3 regions of the Janthinobacterium sp. 78 genome follow, and region 2 is predicted to be linked to each of the others. Evidence: predicted binding sites of a transcription regulator. Region 2 holds the regulator's gene; each other region holds the start of a gene.
The links. The regulator sigma-54, encoded in region 2, starts transcription at its own class of promoters, with help from an activator protein. The targets are predictions, from matches to a motif close to TGGCANGNAANCTGCTTT.

Region 1: pedF (cytochrome c-550 PedF) is a predicted target of sigma-54. The motif match lies at 6,033-6,050, and genes of this name have one in related genera.
Region 3: C8C92_RS04595 (beta-propeller fold lactonase family protein) is a predicted target of sigma-54. The motif match lies at 5,400-5,417, and genes of this name have one in related genera.

The regions. Positions count from the first base shown of each region.
Region 1 covers NZ_QENT01000001.1:1,039,805-1,047,349, forward strand. Annotated here, with positions in the region: rRNA gene C8C92_RS04555 (23S ribosomal RNA) at 1-1,421, shown strand, start outside; rRNA gene rrf (5S ribosomal RNA) at 1,560-1,672, shown strand; gene rtcR (RNA repair transcriptional activator RtcR) at 1,775-3,382, opposite strand; gene C8C92_RS04570 (RtcB family protein) at 3,684-4,919, shown strand; gene rtcA (RNA 3'-terminal phosphate cyclase) at 4,936-5,955, shown strand; gene pedF (cytochrome c-550 PedF) at 6,087-6,572, shown strand; gene C8C92_RS04585 (transporter substrate-binding domain-containing protein) at 6,598-7,431, shown strand; gene C8C92_RS04590 (TonB-dependent receptor) at 7,489-7,545, opposite strand, start outside.
Region 2 covers NZ_QENT01000001.1:848,533-856,077, forward strand. Annotated here, with positions in the region: gene C8C92_RS03705 (HAD hydrolase family protein) at 1-404, shown strand, start outside; gene lptC (LPS export ABC transporter periplasmic protein LptC) at 450-1,061, shown strand; gene lptA (lipopolysaccharide transport periplasmic protein LptA) at 1,087-1,650, shown strand; gene lptB (LPS export ABC transporter ATP-binding protein) at 1,650-2,405, shown strand; gene C8C92_RS03725 (RNA polymerase factor sigma-54) at 2,410-3,888, shown strand; gene raiA (ribosome-associated translation inhibitor RaiA) at 3,958-4,317, shown strand; gene C8C92_RS03735 (enoyl-CoA hydratase/isomerase family protein) at 4,453-5,538, shown strand; gene rapZ (RNase adapter RapZ) at 5,662-6,525, opposite strand; gene hprK (HPr(Ser) kinase/phosphatase) at 6,678-7,545, opposite strand, start outside.
Region 3 covers NZ_QENT01000001.1:1,047,426-1,054,970, reverse strand. Annotated here, with positions in the region: gene C8C92_RS04610 (methanol/ethanol family PQQ-dependent dehydrogenase) at 270-2,036, opposite strand; gene C8C92_RS04605 (DUF779 domain-containing protein) at 2,065-2,454, opposite strand; gene adh (aldehyde dehydrogenase) at 2,509-4,029, opposite strand; gene C8C92_RS04595 (beta-propeller fold lactonase family protein) at 4,379-5,335, opposite strand; gene C8C92_RS04590 (TonB-dependent receptor) at 5,540-7,545, shown strand, end outside.

The DNA.
Region 1 (7,545 bases), 190 kb from region 2:
TTTTGGCTCATAGAAGGTACTTAGGCAAATCCGGGTACGGAATTCAAGGGGTTGAGACGAGTGCACTTGTGCACGAAGCAATCGGAAGTGGTTCCAAGAAAAGCCTCTAAGCTTCAGTCATACGAGACCGTACCGCAAACCGACACAGGTGGGCGAGATGAGTATTCTAAGGCGCTTGAGAGAACTCGGGAGAAGGAACTCGGCAAATTGGTACCGTAACTTCGGGAAAAGGTACGCCCCGGTAGCTTGATTGGTTTACTCCATGAGGGTGAAAGGGTTGCAATAAACTGGTGGCTGCGACTGTTTAATAAAAACACAGCACTCTGCAAACACGAAAGTGGACGTATAGGGTGTGACGCCTGCCCGGTGCTGGAAGATTAAATGATGGGGTGCAAGCTCTTGATTGAAGTCCCAGTAAACGGCGGCCGTAACTATAACGGTCCTAAGGTAGCGAAATTCCTTGTCGGGTAAGTTCCGACCTGCACGAATGGCGTAACGATGGCCACACTGTCTCCTCCCGAGACTCAGCGAAGTTGAAATGTTTGTGATGATGCAATCTACCCGCGGCTAGACGGAAAGACCCCATGAACCTTTACTGTAGCTTTGCATTGGACTTTGAACCAATCTGTGTAGGATAGGTGGGAGGCTTTGAAGCGGGGACGCTAGTTCTCGTGGAGCCAACCTTGAAATACCACCCTGGTTTGTTTGAGGTTCTAACCTTGGTCCGTTATCCGGATCGGGGACAGTGCATGGTAGGCAGTTTGACTGGGGCGGTCTCCTCCTAAAGTGTAACGGAGGAGTTCGAAGGTACGCTAGATACGGTCGGACATCGTGTTGATAGTGCAATGGCATAAGCGTGCTTAACTGCGAGACTGACAAGTCGAGCAGGTACGAAAGTAGGACATAGTGATCCGGTGGTTCTGTATGGAAGGGCCATCGCTCAACGGATAAAAGGTACTCTGGGGATAACAGGCTGATTCCTCCCAAGAGTTCATATCGACGGGGGAGTTTGGCACCTCGATGTCGGCTCATCACATCCTGGGGCTGTAGCCGGTCCCAAGGGTATGGCTGTTCGCCATTTAAAGTGGTACGTGAGCTGGGTTTAAAACGTCGTGAGACAGTTTGGTCCCTATCTGCCGTGGGCGTTGGAAATTTGAAGGGGGCTGCTCCTAGTACGAGAGGACCGGAGTGGACGTATCTCTGGTGTACCGGTTGTCACGCCAGTGGCATTGCCGGGTAGCTAAATACGGAAGAGATAACCGCTGAAAGCATCTAAGCGGGAAACTTGCCTTGAGATGAGATTTCCCAGAGCCTTGAGCTCTTTGAAGGGTCGTTCGAGACCAGGACGTTGATAGGCTGGGTGTGGAAGTGCAGTAATGCATTAAGCTAACCAGTACTAATTGCCCGTACGGCTTGTCCCTATAACCTTAGCAGGTACAGAGGATAAGACGGTACAACGTTGTGCGTTTGTTGATACTACTATTCATTACCCCAATCTTTGCTTCTTCCAGATTCAGGCTTTGTCGCTCCACTGAGGACAAATGCCAGTACAAGTTATGCCTGATGACCATAGCAAGTTGGTCCCACCCCTTCCCATCCCGAACAGGACCGTGAAACAACTTTGCGCCGATGATAGTGCTGCAACCAGTGTGAAAGTAGGTTATCGTCAGGCTTGTTATACGCAGTAGAGAAAAACCCGATCAGCAATGGTCGGGTTTTTTTTCGCCTGGATATTTGCCGGGGTCTGGGGGCAGACCCCGGCTGTTGCTGGGTTTTATCGACTCACGTCTTCCCAGCTCACGCCAAACTTCGTCAGGTATTTTTTCAGCCTGTCTGCGTCATTCGGCTTGGCTTTCGCCGCACGCGAGACGGCATACAGCGTGCGGCCCGCATCGGACAGGCTGTTCGATTGCCGGCACACCTGGATCACAGCCTGCAACTGCAGCGCATCGAACAGGTCGAGTTGTGAAGCCGCCTGCTCTCCCATGATCCCTGTCAGATCCACTTCCCCGCTATCGCTGCGCCCACCATGATGTCGCCACATCCGCTGCAGGCGCTTGATCTCTTCGTCGACGACACTATCCGTGATGCGCCCCGCCTCCGACAAAGTAGCCAGGCGCGTAACGGCGGCAGACAGGTCGCGGAAATTGCCTTTCCATGCCGAGGTGGGTAGGGTGGCGAAGCGCATGAAGCGTTCGCGCGCCTCCTTGTTGAAGCGCACTCTTTCGCCCGTTTCGGCGCCATATTGCGCCAGCAGGTATTCCAGGTTCGGCTCGATGTCTTCCGGCCGCTGTGCCAGGCCCGGTAATTCGTAGGTCCACAGGTTGATGCGCGCATACAGGTCTTCGCGGAAGCGACCGGCGGCCACCTCTTCACCCAGGTCGCGGTTGGTGCCGGCGATCAGCTGGAAGTCGCTTTGCACTTCCGTATCGGCACCGACGGGGAAAAAGCGCTTTTCCTCGATGGCTTTCAGCAGCATCGCCTGCTCGTCGAGTCCCAGCTCACCGATTTCATCGAGAAACAGCAAGCCCTTGTGCGCGCTGCGCAGCAAGCCGGGCCGATCCGCTCCCGCGCCCGTGAAGGCACCCTTGATATGGCCGAACAGGGTGGAAGCGGCGCCATCGCCATGCAGGGTGGCGCAATTGAGGTCGATGAATTTGCCGTCGATCTGGTGGCGCGATTTTTTCAGCTCATACACGCGGCGCGCGAGCAAGGATTTGCCGGCACCGGTCGGCCCCATCAGCAGCATGGGGGCTTTCGATTTGATGGCGACGCGCTCGATTTCCTCGATCATGCCGTTGAACTTCGCATTGCGCGTGGCGATGCCGGACTTCAGGAAGGCCACGCCTTCGGCCTGTTCGCGCGTAAAACGCTGGGCGATCTGGTCGTAGCGCGACAGATCGAGGTCGATCAATGCGTAGCTGCCGGGATTGCCGGCGGCCTGGCGCCTGGGCGGCGACGTTTGCACGAGACGGCCCGGAAAATAGCGTGCTTCCGTCATCAGGAACATGCAGATCTGCACCACGTGGCTGCCGGTGGTGATGTGGATCCAATAGTCTTCCTTGTCCGGATCGAACGGGTAGTTGTTGGCAAAATCGTAGAGGGCGCCGTACACGTTCTCGAAGTCCCAGGCATCGCTGATCGGTAGTTCGTGGGCGATCAGCCTGGTTTCAGGCGAGACGCTGGCGATATCCTGCGATACCTGGCGTACCAGATTGTCAAACTGGCTGCCCGCGTACAGCAGTTCGAAGCGGTCGATGATCTTGTCCTCATGCTGGGTCAGGGCGATGCTTGGGCGCCACTTTTCCCAGCGTGCCGCTCCCCTGCCATTGTCGAGCTGCGTGCCGAGAAAGCCGATGACGACCGTGCGTTTTGCTTGCATAAATTGGATAAATATTTATCTTAAAAGATAATTATAGTTCAGATTGTAATGCGCAGGAACTTGCTCGGCAGAACATGCATTTAAATATTATTTAATCAAATCAATGGTTTATAGGTATCTTGAGTGAAATATTGAAAGCTGGCACAGCGCTTGCAATAGAGAGTGTGAGTGTAGCAACGAGATGAAAGTAGAGAGCAGGGAGGAACGAAAATGGGCAATACCGACCTCCAGAGCCGATACGTCGGCAGACGTTTTACCCAGCCTTGTCATCACCCCCTATAAAATAGAAGAAAAGAAGCAGATGAAAAACGAAGAATACGAAGTCCTGCATACCGAAGGCAGCCGTCCCGTCAAAATGTGGACCCGTGGCGTGCCTGTCGAAGAAGCGGCCAAAAAACAATTACGCAACACGGCGACCCTGCCGTTCATTTACAAGCATATCGCCGTCATGCCCGACGTCCACCTGGGTAAAGGTTCGACCATCGGCAGCGTGATTCCCACCCTGGGTGCGGTGATTCCGGCGGCCGTCGGCGTGGATATCGGTTGCGGCATGATGGCGGCGAAAACCACGCTGACGGCCAGCGACTTGCCTGATAATCTGGGACCACTGCGCAGCGCCATCGAACGCGCCATTCCGCACGGGATGTCGCCGAAGACGCGCGGCCACCGCGGCCGTGACGAGGGTTCCTGGCATACGCCGCCTTCGGTGGTCGATGCGGCCTGGCTGCAGCTGAAGGACGAGTTCGATGCCATCTGCCTGAAAACGCCGAAGCTGAAAAATACGAATCACTACCGCCACCTGGGAACTTTGGGCAGCGGTAACCACTTCATCGAAGTGTGCCTCGACGAGCAGGGCTCCGTGTGGTTCATGCTGCATTCCGGCTCGCGCGGCGTGGGCAATGCCATCGGCACGCATTTCATCGAACTGGCCAAGCAGGATATGCGCACGCACTTCATCAACCTGCCCGACCAGGACCTGGCTTACCTGGCCGAAGGTACGCAGCATTACGACGATTACGTGGAAGCGGTGGGCTGGGCGCAGCGTTTTGCGCGCAACAACCGCGAAGTGATGATGCAGAACCTGATCGCGGCCGTGCGCACGGTCATCCATAAGCCGTTCCAGACGCATGTGGAGGCCGTCAACTGCCACCATAACTATGTGCAGAAGGAACACCACTTCGGCAAGGACGTGCTGGTCACGCGCAAGGGCGCCGTGTCGGCCCGCGCCGGCGAGCTGGGGATCATTCCCGGCTCCATGGGCGCGAAGAGTTTTATCGTGCGCGGCAAGGGAAATGCGGAGAGTTTCCATAGCTGCAGCCACGGTGCCGGACGCACGATGAGCCGCACGGAAGCGAAGCGGCGCTTCAACCTGACCGACCAGATCCGCGCCACCGAGGGCGTGGAATGCCGCAAGGATGAAAATGTGATCGATGAGATTCCGATGGCCTACAAGGATATCGACGCGGTGATGCTGGCACAGCGCGAGCTGGTCGATGTGGTGCATATCCTGAAGCAGGTCGTGTGCGTCAAAGGTTAACAGAGAGAAAGCAGAGATGATAGAAATTGATGGAGCGCAAGGTGAAGGCGGCGGACAGATTTTGCGCTCGGCGCTGAGTTTGTCGATGATCACGGGGCAGCCATTCCGCTTGACGAATATCCGCGCGGGACGGGACAAGCCCGGCTTGCTGCGCCAGCATCTGCTGGCCGTGCAGGCGGCAGCCGCCATTTGCGGGGCGCGCACGACGCCGGTGGCGCTGCGCGCATCGAGCCTGGAATTCATGCCTGGTCCCATACGCGGTGGCGATTACCGCTTTGCCATCGGCAGCGCCGGCAGTTGCACCCTGGTATTGCAAACCCTGCTGCCGGCCCTGCTGCATGCGGATGGGCCGTCCACCGTGCGCATCAGTGGCGGCACGCACAATGCCATGGCGCCGCCCGTGCATTTCCTGCAGCGCGCGTATGGCCGTGTCCTGGAACAGATGGGCGCCGAGGTAGAGATGACGCAACAGCGCTATGGTTTTCATCCCGCGGGCGGCGGCGAGGTGCTGGCCACCGTGCAACCGTGCCAGCGCTTGCGGCCCATTTCACTGCTGCAGCGCGGCGAACGCAAGGCCGGGTATGCGGAAAGCGTGGTGGCGGGCGTGCATGTGAACGTGGCGCAACGCGAGCTCGAGCGCGTCGCCGACGGCATGGGCTGGAGCGGCAAGCAGCTGCGCCTCGTCGGCTTGCCGGCGGAGCAGGGACCGGGCAACGTCCTGTTGCTGACATTGGAACATGAGCACGTCACGGAAGTATTTACCTCGTTCGGCGAAAAGTCCTTGCTGGCCGAAACGGTGGCCAAGCGCCTGTTGAACGAGGTGCGTGCCTATCTCAAGACGGACGCGGCAGTCGGCGAGCACCTGGCCGACCAGCTCTTGCTGCCCATGGCGCTGGCCGGTGGCGGTAGCTTCAGTTGCAGCAAGGTGACGCAGCACGCGCTGACGAATGCGGAGGTGATTGCCCGATTTTTGCCCGTGCGTATCACTTTCGAGCCGCAGGAGCGGGGCAGCATCTGCACGGTGGCCGCCGCCTGACCCTCGTGGTGACACAACTACCTGTTGCAGCTGTTCCAAATTGATACATGGGCGGTCGGATGTGGGGCATGTACGCATGGCATGGCATTTGCTCTTCTTGGATATTCACTAAAAAAACCAAGGAGACCAGCATGACCTATTCCATCCGTACCCTGCTCGGCGTGGCAGCCGCCGGCGCCGTCGCCCTCACTTCCCTGCTGACCTTGCCGCAGGCCTATGCGCACGGCAATGTCACGCCGCAAGGCGTCGACACCACGGGCTTGCCCAAGGTGGGCGACAAGTGGCTCGAACAAAACCCGTATCGTGGCAACAAGCTGGCCTTGACGGTCGGCACCTCGGCCTACAACCAGAATTGCGCGCGTTGCCACGGCATCGAAGCCATCTCGGGCGGCATCGCGCCGGACTTGCGCCAGCTCGACCGCGATTGCTTCGGCATCAAAAATGAGACAAAGAAACAGGCCTGCTACAAGGAAACGGACAATTATTTCCTGACGACTATCCGTCACGGTAAAGTACGCAATGGCGCCGTGTACATGCCGCCGTTCGAAGGCGTCTTCAACCAGGAAGCCATGTGGGCCATCAAGACCTACCTGGAAACCCGCCGCGAGTCTAATTAGGTCGAATTGATAACGAAGGAGTCCCATGCGTTCATTTCAACTCCCGGGCGCGCGCGCGATGCTTGCGCTCGCCTGCCTGGCACTGTGCGCAGCCGCGCCAGCGCGCGCCGACTGGCAGAAAGTGCAGCAGTCGGGTAGCCTGAAAGTGGCGGTGTATAACGAGTTTGCGCCGTTTTCCGACAAGGGCACGGGCATCGATATCGATATTGCCGAAGCGCTGGCCAAAAAGCTGGGTTTGAAACTAAGCTTGCTGCCCTTTCCCGCCGGTGAAAACCTGAACGACGATTTGCGCAATATGGTGTGGAAGGGCCATTACCTCGGCTATGGTCCCGCCGATGTGATGCTGCATGTGCCGGTCGATAAAAAATTGATGGCCGATAACGACAAGGTCGAGATCTTCGCGCCGTATTACGTGGAAACCGTGCGCCTGGCGCGCAGCGCGCAAGCTGTGCCGCAATTCGATGGCGTCGCTTCGCTGGCCGGCAAGCGTATCGGCGTGGAAAAGGTATCGATCGCCGCCATGCTGATGCTGGGTGAAGACAATGGCAAGTACCGCGACGACGTGCGTATCTTCGACACGGCGGCCGAAGCCTTGCAGCAATTGCAGGCGGGCAAGCTCGACGCCGTGCTGGCGAATCGTTCGGAAATCGAGTCGGTGCTGAAAAGCGATCCCGCTTTTCCCTTGAGCGAAGTGGCGTTCGCCCGCTTGCCGCGTGCCGGCTGGGCCGTGGGCCTGGCCGTCAGCCGCCAGCAACTCGACGTGGGCAAGTTGCTGCAGGCAGCCATGAATGAGATGGCGGCCAGCGGCGAATTGCAAGCCATCTTTGAGAAATATGGGGTGAAGGAAGCGCGGCCGTAACAGGCCATGCTAGTCAGGTAAAAAGCCCGCGTATCTTCCGATACGCGGGCTTTTTCTTTAGAAACTGTACTGGGCGCTAACCCCCAGCAACCAATTACGTCCTGGCGCCGCTTC
Region 2 (7,545 bases):
TGTATGATGGCCTGGGCATCAAGCTGCTGCAGGAATCGGGCGTGCAGACGGCCATCATCAGCGCACGCCGCTCGGCCATCACGGCGCGCCGCGCGCAAGACCTGGGCATTACCCATGTGCACCAGGGCGGTCACGACAAGCTGACGCCGTTTCGCGAACTGCTGGCGCTGACGGGCTTGACGGAAGAGCAATGCGGCTATATCGGCGACGATGTCATCGATGCGCCCATCCTGCGCCGCGTGGGCTTTGCCGTCAGCGTGCCGGGCGGGCGTCCGGAAGCGCTGGACTTGGCGCACCATGTGACGCAGGCCGGCGGCGGTCGTGGCGCGGTGCGCGAGATCTGCGAATTCCTGCTGCGCGCGCAGGATAACTATGCGCGCGTCATGGCGCCATTCCTGGAGTGAGGCGCATCGCCTTGCCGCCAGTCAGATTTGAAAGAGTGAAAGCCTATGCGTAAGCCAGGAGGCGCCCATCGCTGGCGCATGATTTTTACCGTGCTTGGGGCCGTCGTCTTTGCGCTGGGCAGCTTCTGGCTGCTGGAAGTGATGAACAAGAATGCCCAGGACATCACGGCCAGCAAGCATCTGGATGAGCCAGACTATTTCATCACCAATTTCAGCCTGGTGCGCATGGACTTGACGGGTAAACCCAGCTATATCGTGTCGGGCACCAAGCTCACGCATTATCCGCTCGATGATTCCTCCGATATCGACCAGCCTTTCGTGCGCAAGCTCACGCCAGGCATGCCGCCGATGAACATGAATGCGGAACTGGCGCATATCGACCAGGGCAATACCCGGCTGCAACTGCACCGCAATGTCGTGATCGACCGCGTGGCCAGTCCGAAGGCGCAGAACCTGACAGTCAAGACGGAAGCGCTGACGGTATTCCCGGATGAAGAAAGAATGGAAACGGACGTGCCTGTCGATATCCTGACGGGCGCCTCGCGCATCAATGGCATCGGCATGAAGGCCAATAACGCCACCGGCGTGGTGGAAGTGTCGAATGCGCTGCGCATGGTCCTCCCGCCGAAACCGCGCCCGGCTGCGGCGGCAAAATGACAGAATGAAACAAGGAAACCATACTATGAAGAATATCTTGCTGTTGACCGTATTTTCTCTGGCCATGATGGGCGTGGCGCATGCCGAGAAGGCCGATTCCGAGAAGGAAGCCGTCATCACGGCACGTAGCGGCCACGTCGATGACGTCAAGCAGGTGCGTACCCTGACGGGCGACGTCGTGCTGGTGAAAGGGACTCTGACCATGAAGGCGGGCCGGGCCCTGATCACGGAAGACCCGCAAGGCTACCAGTTCATCACCTTCTGGGCCGATCCCGGCAAGCTGGCCACCTTCCGCCAGAAGCGCGATGGCGCGGGTGACCTGTGGGTGGAAGGCGAGGCGGAGCGCGTGGAATACGATAACAAGACGGAAGTGGTGAAACTGTTTTCCAAGGCCAAGCTGACGCGCCTGGAAGGCACGAAAGTGACCGACGTGGCCAACGGCGCCTTCATCTCGTATGACAGCCGCAAGGAAGTATTCAAAATGGAAAATTCCGACAGCGGCACCAGCACCCCCGATGGCGGCAGCGTGCGCATGGTGATCCAGCCGAAGCCCAAGGCGCCGGCCACGCCCGCACCAGGAAAGAACTAATGGACAATACACGTTGCGGCAGCACCCTGATCGTTCGCGGGCTGCAAAAAACCTATGGCAAGCGGCAAGTCGTGCATGATGTATCGCTGCAAGTCGAATGCGGCGAAGTGGTGGGATTGCTGGGCCCGAACGGCGCCGGCAAGACCACCTCGTTCTACATGATCGTCGGCCTGGTGCCGTCGGACGGCGGCAGCATCGATATCAGCGGCGTGGACATTTCCCGCCTGCCGATCCACCGCCGCGCGCAGATGGGCCTGTCGTATCTGCCGCAGGAAGCGTCCGTCTTCCGCAAGCTGACGGTGGAAGACAATATCCGCGCCGTGCTGGAAATCCAGACCGTCGAAGGCCGTCCTTTGAAGAAGGCCGAGATCGAGGAGCGCCTGGATAAATTGCTGGCTGACTTGCAGATTGAAAAGTTGCGCGAGAACCAGGCGCTGTCGCTGTCGGGCGGCGAGCGACGCCGCGTGGAAATCGCCCGCGCGCTGGCTACCGACCCGCGTTTCGTGCTGCTCGACGAACCGTTCGCCGGTGTCGACCCGATTGCCGTGATCGAGATCCAGCGCATCGTGCGCTTCTTGAAGGAGCGCAATATCGGCGTGCTGATCACCGACCATAATGTGCGCGAGACGCTGGGTATCTGCGACCGTGCCTACATCATCAACCAGGGCTCGGTGCTGGCGTCGGGACGCCCCGACGACATCATCGCGAACGAGTCGGTACGCCGGGTCTACCTGGGCGAACACTTCCGCATGTGAGCCAATGAAACAATCATTGCAGCTGCGCACTTCGCAGCACCTGGCACTGACGCCGCAGTTGCAGCAATCGATACGCCTGTTGCAATTGTCTACCCTGGAATTGCACCAGGAACTCGAGCAACTGCTGACGGACAATCCCTTGCTCGAGCGCCTCGACGATCCGCTCGACCATTCGCTGCGCCTGCTGTCCGACGGAGCCCTGAGTTCCACGGCCGCGCCGGCCGAAGCGCCGCCCCAGCCGCCAGGCCAGGATGCGCCTGCGGCGCCGGCCGAAGCGGAGACCTTTGACGGCGAGGCGAGCGACAGCCCGGCCGCCGCAGACGGTGGCGACAGCGACTGGAGCGAGGCGAGCCGGGGCAAGGCGCCCGATGACGAAGATTCGCGTCCGCAATTGGAGGCCCATCACTGCACCCTGCGCGAGCACCTGATGGAGCAGATGCGCGTGACGGTGCTCGAGTTGCGCGACCGCGCGCTGGTCGAGCTGATCATCGACGCGCTCGACGACAATGGCTACCTGGAAGAGTCGCTCGACGACATCCTGGCGCGCCTGCCGGAAGAGCTGGAAATCGACGCCGACGAGATGCGCACGGCCTTGTCCCTGTTGCAAAGTTTCGATCCGCCCGGCGTGGGTGCGCGCAATGCATCCGAATGCCTGGCGCTGCAAATCAAGCGTTTGCCGCACGTCGCCATGGTGACGCGGCGCATGGCCCTCGTCATCGTGGAAAAGCATCTGGCCTGGTTTGCCCAGCGCGATTTCAACAAGCTGAAAAAAGCCCTCGATTGCGACGAGGAAGACTTGCGTGAAGCGCAAACGGTGATTCGCCAGTGCAATCCGCATCCGGGCGCCGTGTTCGCCTCGGACGTGTCCGATTACGTGGTGCCCGACGTCGTCGTCAAGCGCGCGCGCAATGGCTGGCAAGTCACCCTGAACAACGACGTCATGCCGCGCCTGCGCGTCAACGCCATGTACGCCAACTTGCTCAAGCAGGGCAAGGGCGAGGGCGCCATGGGCGCACAGTTGCAGGAAGCCAAGTGGCTGATCAAGAATATGCGCCAGCGCTTCGACACGATCCTGCGCGTGGCACAGGCGATAGTAGAAAGACAAAAGAACTTTTTCTCGCATGGGGCCGTTGCCATGCGCCCCCTTGTGCTCCGTGAAATAGCTGATACACTGGGTTTACACGAGAGTACTATCTCGCGGGTAACAACTCAAAAGTACATGCTGACCCCGCACGGCATGTTCGAGTTGAAATATTTCTTTGGTAGCCACGTCGCCACCGAAGCGGGGGGCGAAGCATCATCGACGGCGATACGGGCATTGATCGTGCAACTGACAGGAGCAGAAGACCCTAAAAATCCTTTATCCGACAGTAAGATTGCGGACATGCTGGGGGAACAAGGCATGGTGATTGCGCGACGTACTGTTGCCAAATACCGGGAAGCGTTGAAAATTCCGCCAGTGAGCCTGCGTAAGTGTTTGTAAGTTTTTTTCGGTTCCTCTGCGGGCCGGATAGGATGGACCGCACGAACCCGATCATCTTTAGGAGTGTGTATGAATCTCACCATCAGCGGACATCATCTCGAAGTGACACCAGCCATCCGTGAATACGTACAAACGAAGCTGGAGCGCGTGAAACGTCATTTCGATCAAGTTATCGATATCGCCGTGATTCTGACCGTGGATAACCTCAAAGAGAAAGAAAAACGTCAAAAGGCCGAAGTCAACCTGCGTCTGAGTGGCAAAACTGTCTATGTGGAAAGCCTGGCGCATGACCTGTATGCCGCAATCGATATCCTGATCGACAAGCTGGACAGGCAAGTGATGAAATACAAAACCAAAGTGCAAGGGCACGGTAAAGAGGCGATCAAGCATCTGCCAGACAACTCGGAAGAAGAATTAGCCGCCGTCTAAACGGCCTGCGACTTTCAACCGGTTGTGATCAACTAAGGGCGCACATTGCGCCCTTTTTTGCGCCCCTGCCTGTCGAGCGCAATGTTGCCCGTGCAGGCGCTAGAATGTGCCTACTCTCACTTCTTTCATTTTCCCATGAGCGACTTCGTCCAGACCTCCATCCGCAACCGTACCGGGCACATCGTGCTCGACCGTCCGAAAGCCTTCAATTCCCTGTCGCTGGAGATGGTGCGGGCCCTGAGTGCCGTCTTGCTGGCCTGGCGCGACGATCCGCAGGTGGACGCCGTCGTGATCCGTTCCAGCAGCGAAAAAGCCCTGTGCGCCGGCGGCGATATCCGTTTCTTTTACGATGCGGGCCTGGCTACGCCGCAAGGCGGCAGTGCATTGCTGGAAGATTTCTTTACAGAAGAATACGCCTTAAATCATGTCATTCATTTCTACCCGAAACCGTATATCGCCGTGATGGATGGCGTGGTCATGGGCGGCGGCATGGGCGTGGCGCAAGCCGGGCCCGGCAACCGCCTGCGCATCGTCACGGGCCGCACGCGCATGGCCATGCCGGAAGTCAATATCGGCTTGTTCCCGGACGTGGGCGGCAGTTATTTTCTGTCCCGCCTGGCCGGCCAGCTGGGCCTGTACCTGGGCTTGACGGGCTTGACGATCAACGCGGCCGATGCCCTGTACACGGGGCTGGCCGATGTCTACCTGCCCGAGGCGCAGATGGGGGCGCTGCTGGCCCTGTTCGAATCGACGCCGGGCGAGGCCTTGCCGGTGGCCATCAAGGCGCTGGCCGCGCCGTTCCAGGCCGAGGCGGGGGCTTCTGCTTTGGCCACCGCGCGCACGGCGCTGGACCGCCACTTCGGCGCCCCTTCCGTGGCCGCCATCATGGCCTCGCTGGCGCAGGACGACAGCGCGTTCGCAGGCAAGGCCCTGGCGGCCATGCGTTTGCGTTCACCGCTGATGATGTCGGTGACCCTCGAATTGCTGCAGCGCGGTGCCCACCTGGGTGTGGCCGACTGCCTGCGCCTGGAGCGCAGCGTGGTGCGCCACAATTTCGCGCATGGCGAAGTGCTCGAAGGCGTGCGCGCGCTGGTGGTCGACAAGGACAATGCGCCACGTTGGAACCCCGCCAGCCTGGACGAGGTCGATGCAGCCATGGTGGCACGTTTCTTTGCCCCCGTCTGGCCGGCCACGGCGCATCCGCTTTATTATCTGAAGTAACAACGCTGGATAAAACCGTAGCGAGCGGAAGGGAGAGGTGGTTGAGAAGCGGAACTGTGCTTTACGCACAGTGAGCATCGCAGACCACCTATACCGACGCGCAGTAGGTTTTATTGGCGTTCTCTAGCTGCGCTCGCGGTGGCGTAGAACCACGCGCTCGTTCGGCCCGAAATACTGCGCCAGCCGTTCCGCCATGTACACGGAGCGGTGCTGGCCACCCGTGCAACCGAGCGCCACCGTCAGGTAGCTGCGGTTGTCGGATTTGAATGACGGCAACCACTTCTCGATGAAGGCGCGGATGTCGGCCAGCAGTTCCAGCGCGCTCGGCTGCGCGTCGAGGAAGGCGATCACGGGCGCATCGCGTCCGTCGAGCGGACGCAGCGCCAGGTCGTAATAGGGATTCGGCAAGGCCCGCACGTCGAAGACGAAATCGGCGTCCAGCGGCACGCCCAGTTTGAAGGCGAACGATTCGAAGAACAAGGTCAGCGGCGCGCGTTCGGAGGCGACGATATCCTTGATCCAGGCACGCAATTTGTTCGCGCTCAGTTCCGAGGTATCGATCACATGGCCCAATTGCTCGATGGCCGACAGGCGTTCGCGTTCTTCCGAGATACATTCGATCAGGGTGCGGCGGCTGGCGGGGTTCTGGTTCGGCCGCAATTCGTGCGACAGCGGATGGCTGCGCCGCGTTTCCGAGAAGCGCGCCACCAGCGAATGCGTGGTGGCCGTGAGGAACATCACCTTGACGTCGTGCCCCTGGTCGCGCAGCAGGGCCACATTGTGCGGCAGGCTGGCCAGCGACTCGGCGCTGCGCGCATCGACGGCGACGGCCAGTTGCGGTGTGCCTTCGTCGAGCAAGGTTTGCACCAGGCTGGGCAGCAAGGCCGGTGGCAGGTTGTCGACACAATAGTAGCCGGTATCTTCCAGCACATTGAGCGCGACGGATTTACCGGAGCCGGATATTCCGGTGATAAGGACGATATGCATACGCCGATCATACAATAAAGATCGGCACTGCGCTCCCGAGGCAATGATCTTTACAAATGATTGCAATTTAGACTGTGGTATTTCTTTGCTGCACACGTCAACAATGTTGTCGGATTACGCGGGGCGTTGCCCCGCTAATCCGACCTACGTTGTTAATCGCCACTCATGGCGAGTCGTTGCCGCTCCATGAACTCCTGCAAGGTATCGATGCCGCGCAGCTGCAAAATCGTGTTGCGCACGGCCGCTTCCAGCAGCACGGCGATGTTGCGGCCGGCGGCGACGGGGATGACGACCTTGCGCACGGGCAAGCCGAGCACGTCTTCCGTGGGGAACAGGAAGGGCAGGCGCTCGACTTCCTCTTCCAGCGCGTTGCGGCGCACCAGGTGCACGATCAGTTTCAAGCGCATCTTGCGGCGCACGGCCGTTTCGCCAAAGATGGCCTTGATGTCGAGTAAGCCCAGGCCCCGCACTTCCAGCAGGTTTTGCAGCAGGGGCGGGCAGCGGCCTTCGATCATGTTGGGCGCGATACGCGAGAATTCGACGGCGTCATCGGCCACCAGGCCGTGGCTGCGCGAAATCAATTCCAGGCCCAGTTCGCTCTTGCCCAGGCCCGAATCGCCCGTGATCAGCACACCCACGCCCAGCACGTCCATGAACACGCCATGCATGATGATGCGCTGCGCCAGCTTTTTGGACAGGTAGACGCGCAGGAAGTCGATCACTTGCGCGGCCGGCAGCGGGGTGGAGAACAGGGGAATGTTTTGCTCGTCGCAGATGGCGAGGATGTCGGGCGGCGTTTCCAGCCCTTGCGCGATGATCAGCGCGGGTGGGCCGCCGGCGATCAGTTCACCGATCACATGGGTGCGCGTGTTGACCTTCAGGCGCTGATAATAATTGATTTCCTGGTGGCCGAAGACCTGGATGCGGCCCGGATGGATCAGGTTCAAGTGGCCTACCTGGTCGGCGGCCGACGAGACGTCGCCCGAGATCAGGCGCTCGCCGCCGGGGAAACCGGCGAAC
Region 3 (7,545 bases), 200 kb from region 2:
TCTGTTTTTAGTGTGCACACCAGTGATTGATGTACCTCAAGCTTTGGCAATAAGCGTGCCCAGCACTGCTCAGAGGGAGAAAGAGAAAAAGCGTCGTTAACGTGTGCAGCAGCGGATCAATTGCCACAGATAGTGTTCATTTTTTGACCGCAAGTATGCATAGTGGAGAGACTGGTAAACAAAAAACTGACGGCCTGGGCCGTCAGCAAAAAGAAAGCGCCCGGCGGACAGGGAGACACCCGTCCGAATGGCCCGGGCGTTTCACCCCGTTACTTCGATGCCAGTTTGAAGACCCACACGGAACCGCCCTGCTCCAGGAAGTTGACCTTCTTGGCCACTTCGCCACCCCACAGCGGTACCGCACCACCCCAGCCAGATACGACGGCCACATATTGCGTATCGCCATCCTGCCAGGTGACGGGCGGCGCCACGACGCCGGAACCCGTCTGGAATTTCCACAGTTCCTTGCCCGTCTTCGCGTCGACGGCTTTCAGGTAGCCTTCCGGCGTGCCGTAGAACACCAGATTGCCGGCCGTGCTCATCACGCCGCCCCACAGCGGCGCGTTGTTCTTGATTTCCCAGACGATCTTGCCCGTCTTCGGATCAATGGCGCGCATGGCGCCGATGTAGTCGTCAAACAAGGGTTTGATGGTAAAACCGGCACCGAGGAAAGCGCCACCCTTCTTGTAGCTGATCGGCTCGTTCCAGATGTCCATGCCCCATTCGTTCGCGGGAACGTAGAACAGCTTGGTTTGCGGCGAGTAGGCCATCGGCATCTGGTTTTTTGCACCGAGGAAAGCGGGCGCGGCAAACACGGTCGTGCCTTTCTTGCCCTCCTCTCCCTTGGTCGGGTCGCCTGGGCGGCCAGCGGCGATATAGTTCGGCCGTCCCGTTTTCAGGTCGATGCTGCTGGCCCAGGTGATTTTCTTCACAAACGGAAAGGCGTTCTGCAGCTTGCCGTTGGTGGCATCGATGACATAGAAGAAACCGTTGCGGTCGGCCTTGCCGCCGTAGCGCTTGCCATCCATGTCGAAGGTGACGAACTCGTTGGCGCCATCGAAATCCCAGGCATCGTTGGGCGTGTTTTGATACGCCCATTTGATCTGGCCTGTCTTGACGTCCAGCGCCACGGTGGACGAGGAATACAGGTTGTCGCCGGGACGCAAATGGCTGTTCCATGGCGCCGGGTTGCCGGTGCCGAAATAGGCCAGCTTGGTTTGCGGATCGTAGGTGCCGCCCATCCAGGTCGAGGCGCCGCCCGTTTTCCACAGGTCGCCCGGCCAGGTTTTGTTCACCGTTCCCGAGATGCCGTTGTCGATGGCCTTGCCATCCTTGTCGTAGCGGTGGCCCATATGGCCCTCTACCGTCGGACGGCTCCACACGAGGTCGCCCGTCATCGGGTTGCGCGCTTCGACCCGGCCGACGATGCCGAATTCGCCGCCCGACACACCCGTCAGCAGCAAGCCTTCGGCGATCAGCGGCGCGGCCGTCATCGAGTAGCCGGCCGCATAATCGTCGACCTTTTCCTTCCAGACGATCTTGCCCGTGTTCTGGTCCAGCGCCACCAAGTAGGCGTCGAGCGTGCCAAAAATCACCAGGTTGCCATACAGGGCGGCACCGCGGTTGACCACGTCGCAGCACGGCATGATGCCGTCCGGCAAGCGATGCTCATACTTCCACAGCTTGGCGCCCGTTTTCAAGTCGACGGCAAAGATGCGCGAGTACGATGCCGTGACGAACATCTTGCCGTTATGAATCAGCGGCTGCGATTCCTGGCCCCGCTGTTTTTCGCCGCCAAACGAGAACGACCAGGCCGGCACCAGCTTGGCCACGGTCTTGTCATTGATTTGCGTCAACGGCGAATAGCGCTGCCCCTGCGTGCCCATGCCAAACGACAGCACGCTGGCTGGATTCTTCGCCGTGTTGTCGAGCATGGCATTGGTGACATTGCCCACGTCGGCCGCCTGGGCCAACGAGGCCAAGGATGCCAACCCCAAACCGACGACGATCCCCATGATTTTTTTCTGCACAATCATCTCCCTCTGTTTTATTAGTATGTGTGTATCAGGTCTTGCGGTGCTCATGCGGCTGGGCATGCAACAGCGCGCACTCTTCATCGGTGAACAGGCGCGAGCGCGTCAGGAAGCGCTTGCCCGTGCCGTTGTCGAGTGAAAACATGCCGCCATTGCCATCGACCACATCGATAATCAACTGGGTATGCTCCCAGTACTCGAATTGCTCGAGTCCCATGTAAAACGGTGTGCCATTCAAGTTGCCGAGATAGATATCGGTATCGCTGACATCGAACTCGCCCAGCGCATAGCACATGGGCGCGCTGCCGTCGCAGCAGCCGCCCGACTGGAAAAACATCAGCGGGCCGTGACGCTGGCGCAACTTGTCCATCATTTCCAGCGCCGCATCGGTGGCGACCACCCGGGCAATTGCTGCACTCATGGCATCCCTTTCTGCGCGCCGCCCCCGGCTAAGGGCGCGGCGCCTGTTGCCGGTTTAGAAGAAGCCCAGGGCTTTCGGGCTATAGCTCACCAGCAAGTTCTTCGTTTGCTGGTAGTGGTCGAGCATCATCTTGTGGTTTTCGCGGCCGATACCCGATTGCTTGTAGCCACCGAATGCGGCGTGGGCTGGATACAGGTGGTAGCAATTGGTCCACACGCGGCCCGCCTGGATGGCGCGTCCCATGCGGAAGGCGCGCGAACCGTCACGCGTCCACAAGCCTGCACCCAGGCCGTACAAGGTATCGTTGGCAATCGCCAGCGCTTCGGCCTCATCCTTGAAGGTGGTCACGGAGACGACGGGCCCGAAAATCTCTTCCTGGAAGATGCGCATCTTGTTGTTGCCCTTGAACACCGTCGGACGCACGTAGTAGCCGCCCTCCAGGTCGCCTGCCTGCGTATGGCGCTCACCGCCGGCCAGCACTTCGGCGCCTTCCTGGCGGCCGATGTCGAGGTAGGACAGGATTTTTTCCAGCTGCTCCTGCGACGCCTGGGCGCCGATCATGGTGGACGAGTCGAGCGGATTGCCCTGCTTGATGGCGGCCACGCGCTTCAAGGCCCGTTCGATGAATTTCTCGTAAATCGATTCCTGGATCAGCACGCGCGATGGGCAAGTGCACACCTCGCCTTGATTCAGCGCAAACATGGTGAAGCCTTCCAGGCACTTGTCGAAATAATCATCGTCGGCATCCATCACGTCTTCAAAGAAGATGTTCGGCGACTTGCCGCCCAGCTCCAGGGTGACGGGAATCAGGTTTTGCGCCGCGTAACCCATGATCAAGCGGCCCGTGCCCGTTTCACCCGTGAAGGCGATCTTGGCGATGCGCTTGCTCGACGCCAGCGGCTTGCCCGCTTCCAGGCCGAAACCGTTGATGATGTTCAGCACGCCCGGTGGCAGCAAGTCGCCGATCAGTTCGATCAACACCATGATGGACGCCGGGGTTTGCTCGGCCGGTTTGAGGACCACGCAATTGCCGGCGGCCAGGGCTGGCGCCAGTTTCCACACGGCCATCAGAATCGGGAAATTCCACGGGATGATCTGGCCCACGACACCCAGCGGCTCATGGTAGTGATAGGCATAGGTTTCCGCGTCGATTTGCGCGACGGAACCTTCCTGCGCGCGGATGCAGCCGGCGAAGTAACGGAAATGGTCGATGGCCAGCGGAATGTCGGCATTCATCGTTTCACGGATCGGCTTGCCGTTGTCGATGGTTTCCGCCGTGGCGATCAGGCTCAGGTTCTGTTCGATGCGGTCGGCGATGCGATTCAGGATATTGGCGCGCTCGGCGGGTGAAGTCTTGCCCCAGGCATCCTTGGCGGCATGCGCGGCGTCCAGCGCCAGCTCGACGTCTTCCGCCGTGGAACGGGCGATTTCGCAAAACGGCAAGCCCGTGATGGGCGTGATGTTAGGAAAGTATTCACCTTTTACTGGTGCAACGAACTGACCGCCGATGTAATTGTCATAGCGTTGTTTGAAGGGATTGGCTACGCCCAGTTTGCTGATGTCTGCGAGATTCATGTCGTCCTCTATCGGGTTAATTAGAATGGAATTGCTTTAATTAAAATCAAACGTCCTGGTACAGATGGGGTGAGTACACGGAGTCTTCCGCAAATGCCGTGCCAGCTCACCATCCCACTACAAACTTAGCCGCTTTTCCCCCTGTTGCAAGGGCGTGGCGTCAAACCCGGCGCGCTTTTCAGCGCACGCCCCGGGCTTGAGCGGAGGGCGCGGCTCTGTTGGCGTTTTGAACAAGCGGCGCGGCCCCTGTTCCGATCCGTGCCAGCCTGGACGCCAGCCCGCATCGCGCCCCCTGCGCCGCTGCACAATGGAACAGGTGTACCAGACTGGAACACCTGCTCCTGTACCACTACCGTATCACCACGCCCCATGGCAATTCGCCCACGGCAATATCGGCCACCTTGCGCGCGCTGGCCGTATCGATGACGGAAACGCTGTTCGAGCGGCCATTGGCCACGTACAGCTTGCTGCCATCGGGCGTGATGGCCATATTCCACGGGCGCTTGCCGACGGGAATGGTGGCCGTGACCTGGTGGCTGGCCGTATCGATCACCATCACCGTGCCGTCCGTGCCGTTCGAGACATACACCTGCTTGCCGCCAGGATGGACGGCGATGCCGTTGGCATTCTTGCCAGCTGGAATGGTGGCAATCGCCTTGCGCGCGGCCATGTCGATCACATACACGGCGTTGACCAGTTCGCACGCCACGTAGGCGCGGCCGGAGTCCGGACTGAAACCGATGCCACGCGGACGCAGGCCCACGGCGATGGAAGCCACCTGGCGGCGTTGCGCCACATCAATGACATCGACTTGCTCGGCCTCTTCCGCACTGACCAGCAGCCAGCGCCCGTCCGGGCTGAACACGGCATGTTCCGGATTGCGTCCCTGCACCTTGATATCGGCAAGCAAGACGCCCGTCTGGCCATCGAGCAAGGCCACGCTATTGTTTTCCTCGACGGCCACGGCCACGTAATGACCGTCCTGCGTAGCGCTGACGCCTTCGGGCGACTTGCCCAGCGCCACCGTGCGCACGGGCGTGCCGGTCGCGTTATCGATCAGCAACAAGGCGCTGCTGGCGGCATCGGTGACAAACAATTGCCGCCCGGTGGGGTCGGCGGCAATGCCACGCGGCCGCTTGCCTGCCGCGATCTGGCGCACCACCTGGTCGGTCGCCGTGTCGATCACGCTCAAGGTGCCCGATTTTTCATTGGGGACATAGGCAAAAGGAGCGGCCTGGAGGGCGCTGCTGGCGAGTACAGGCAGCAGCCAGCACACCTGGCGCAAGCGTGAGAAGAAGTTGGGCATAATCACCTTTTCAATGGAAAAACACAGGAAAAGCGCGCGGTAGCGGCGCCTCTGACAATTGCTGTAAGCAAACGCCGTGCCACGGACACGCGTATAATTTCAGCCCACCAATGGAGACATGGCAGGCATATTGCTTGATACACCTACGCAGACCTGTACCGCTCACGCGCTCAAGCAGGCTTTTATTCACATTGGAGAACCCGCATGCAGCATCGTTTCCGCTTGAACACCATTGCCAGCCTGTTTGTCGCCGGCAGCGCCACCCTCGCCCCCCACGTTTTCGCCGCCGAGGCAGCTGACCCAGCCAACGGGCAACTCATGGATACGGTGGTCGTCAGCGGCAGCCGCATCGCCCACCCCAGCCAGGAAGTGCCGGCCTCGATCGACGTGGTCGACAGCGCCCGCATCCAGGATGGTCAAATCCGCGTCAATGCGTCGGAAGCGCTGGCCGCCGTGCCGGGCCTGGTTGTGCAGAACCGCCAGAACTACGCGCAAGACTTGCAGATCTCGTCGCGCGGCTTCGGCGCCCGCTCGGCCTTCGGCGTGCGCGGCGTCAAACTGATCAGCGACAGCATTCCTGCCAGCATGCCGGACGGCCAGGGCCAGGCCGCCACCTTCAACCTCGATACGGCCGAGCGCATCGAAGTGCTGCGCGGACCGTTTTCTGCCATCTATGGCAACCATTCTGGCGGTGTGATCCAGCTGTTTTCCAAGGATGGGCAAAATCCCCCGTCCGTCGAATTGAATGTAACGGGCGGCAGCTACGGCACCAGCAAGGTGGACCTGACGGCGCAGGGCCAGGCAGGCGGCATCGGCTACGTGCTCGACGGTTCGCGCTTCCGCACGGATGGCTTCCGCGACCACAGCGCCGCCACGCGCGAACAGGCGTTCGGCAAGATCACCGTCAAGCCCAATGCGGACAGCAAGCTGACCATCGTCGCCAACAGCCTGCACCAGGGCAACACGCAAGATCCGCTGGGCGCCACCTGGGCCACGTTTGCCCGCGACCCGCGCGCCGGCGAAATCGACACGACGGATACACAGAACCCGAAACGCACCCTGGCCGAGCGCTACAACACGCGCAAGAGCATCGACCACCAGCAGATCGGCGCCACCTATGAACAAGCGTTTGGCGATGACCGCCTGCATGTGATGGTGTATGGCGGCAACCGCGATGTCATCCAGTACCAGGCTTTCACCAAAGGTTTCCAGGCACCGGCCAGCCATTCGGGCGGCGTGGTCGACTTCCAGCGCCAGTTCTACGGCATCGATACCAACTGGCTGCACGTAAATCAATTGGCTGGCGGCAAGCTGAGCACTACCATCGGCATCGACTACGGCCGCTCGAGCGATGACCGCACCGGCTATGAAAACTTCATCGGCAATAGCTTTGGCGTAAAAGGCAAGCTGCGCCGCGACGAGCAGGATGTCGTCTCCAGCCTCGATCCGTATCTCCAGATGGAATGGCAAAGCGGACCGTGGCTGCTCAGCGCAGGTGTGCGCTACAGCAAGATGAAAGTGGCGGTCAACGACCACTTCCTCAGCAATGGCGACGACAGCGGCAGCCTGGAATTCAGCCACACGACACCGGTACTGGGCCTGCTGTATAAACTGACGCCGAACGTCAACGTCTACGCCAGCGCCGCGCGCGGCTTCGAAGCACCTACCTTGAATGAACTGTTTTACTCGGGCTTGGGCGGCGGCTTCAATTACCAACTGAAACCGGCCACCAGCACCAACCTGGAAGCGGGCGTCAAGGCCAGGATCAGCAACAACACGCAGGTGAACGCGGCCGTGTTCCAGATCAAGACGAATGACGAACTGGTAGTCGACAAGTCCAGCGGCGGACGCACCAGCTATCGCAATGCGGGTAAGACCTTGCGCCAGGGTATGGAAGTGTCGCTGGATTCGAACCTGCCGTATGGCTTCACGGCAAAAGTGGCGCTCACCAGCCTGCACGCTGTGTACGACCAGGCCTTTGGCAGCGTGCGCGAAGGCAGCCGTTTGCCGGGCGTCCCCAGCGCCAACCTGTTCGCGGAACTGGCCTGGAAAGATACGCTGGACCGTTTCGGCGCAGCGCTGGAAAGCGTGGCCAGCAATCAGGTCTACGCGGAGGACAGCAACAGCGAAAAGCCGGCGCCCGGCTACACGGTGTTCAATGCGCGCTTCAATGCCAAGCAAAACGTAGGGAACTGGCGCTTCAAGGAATT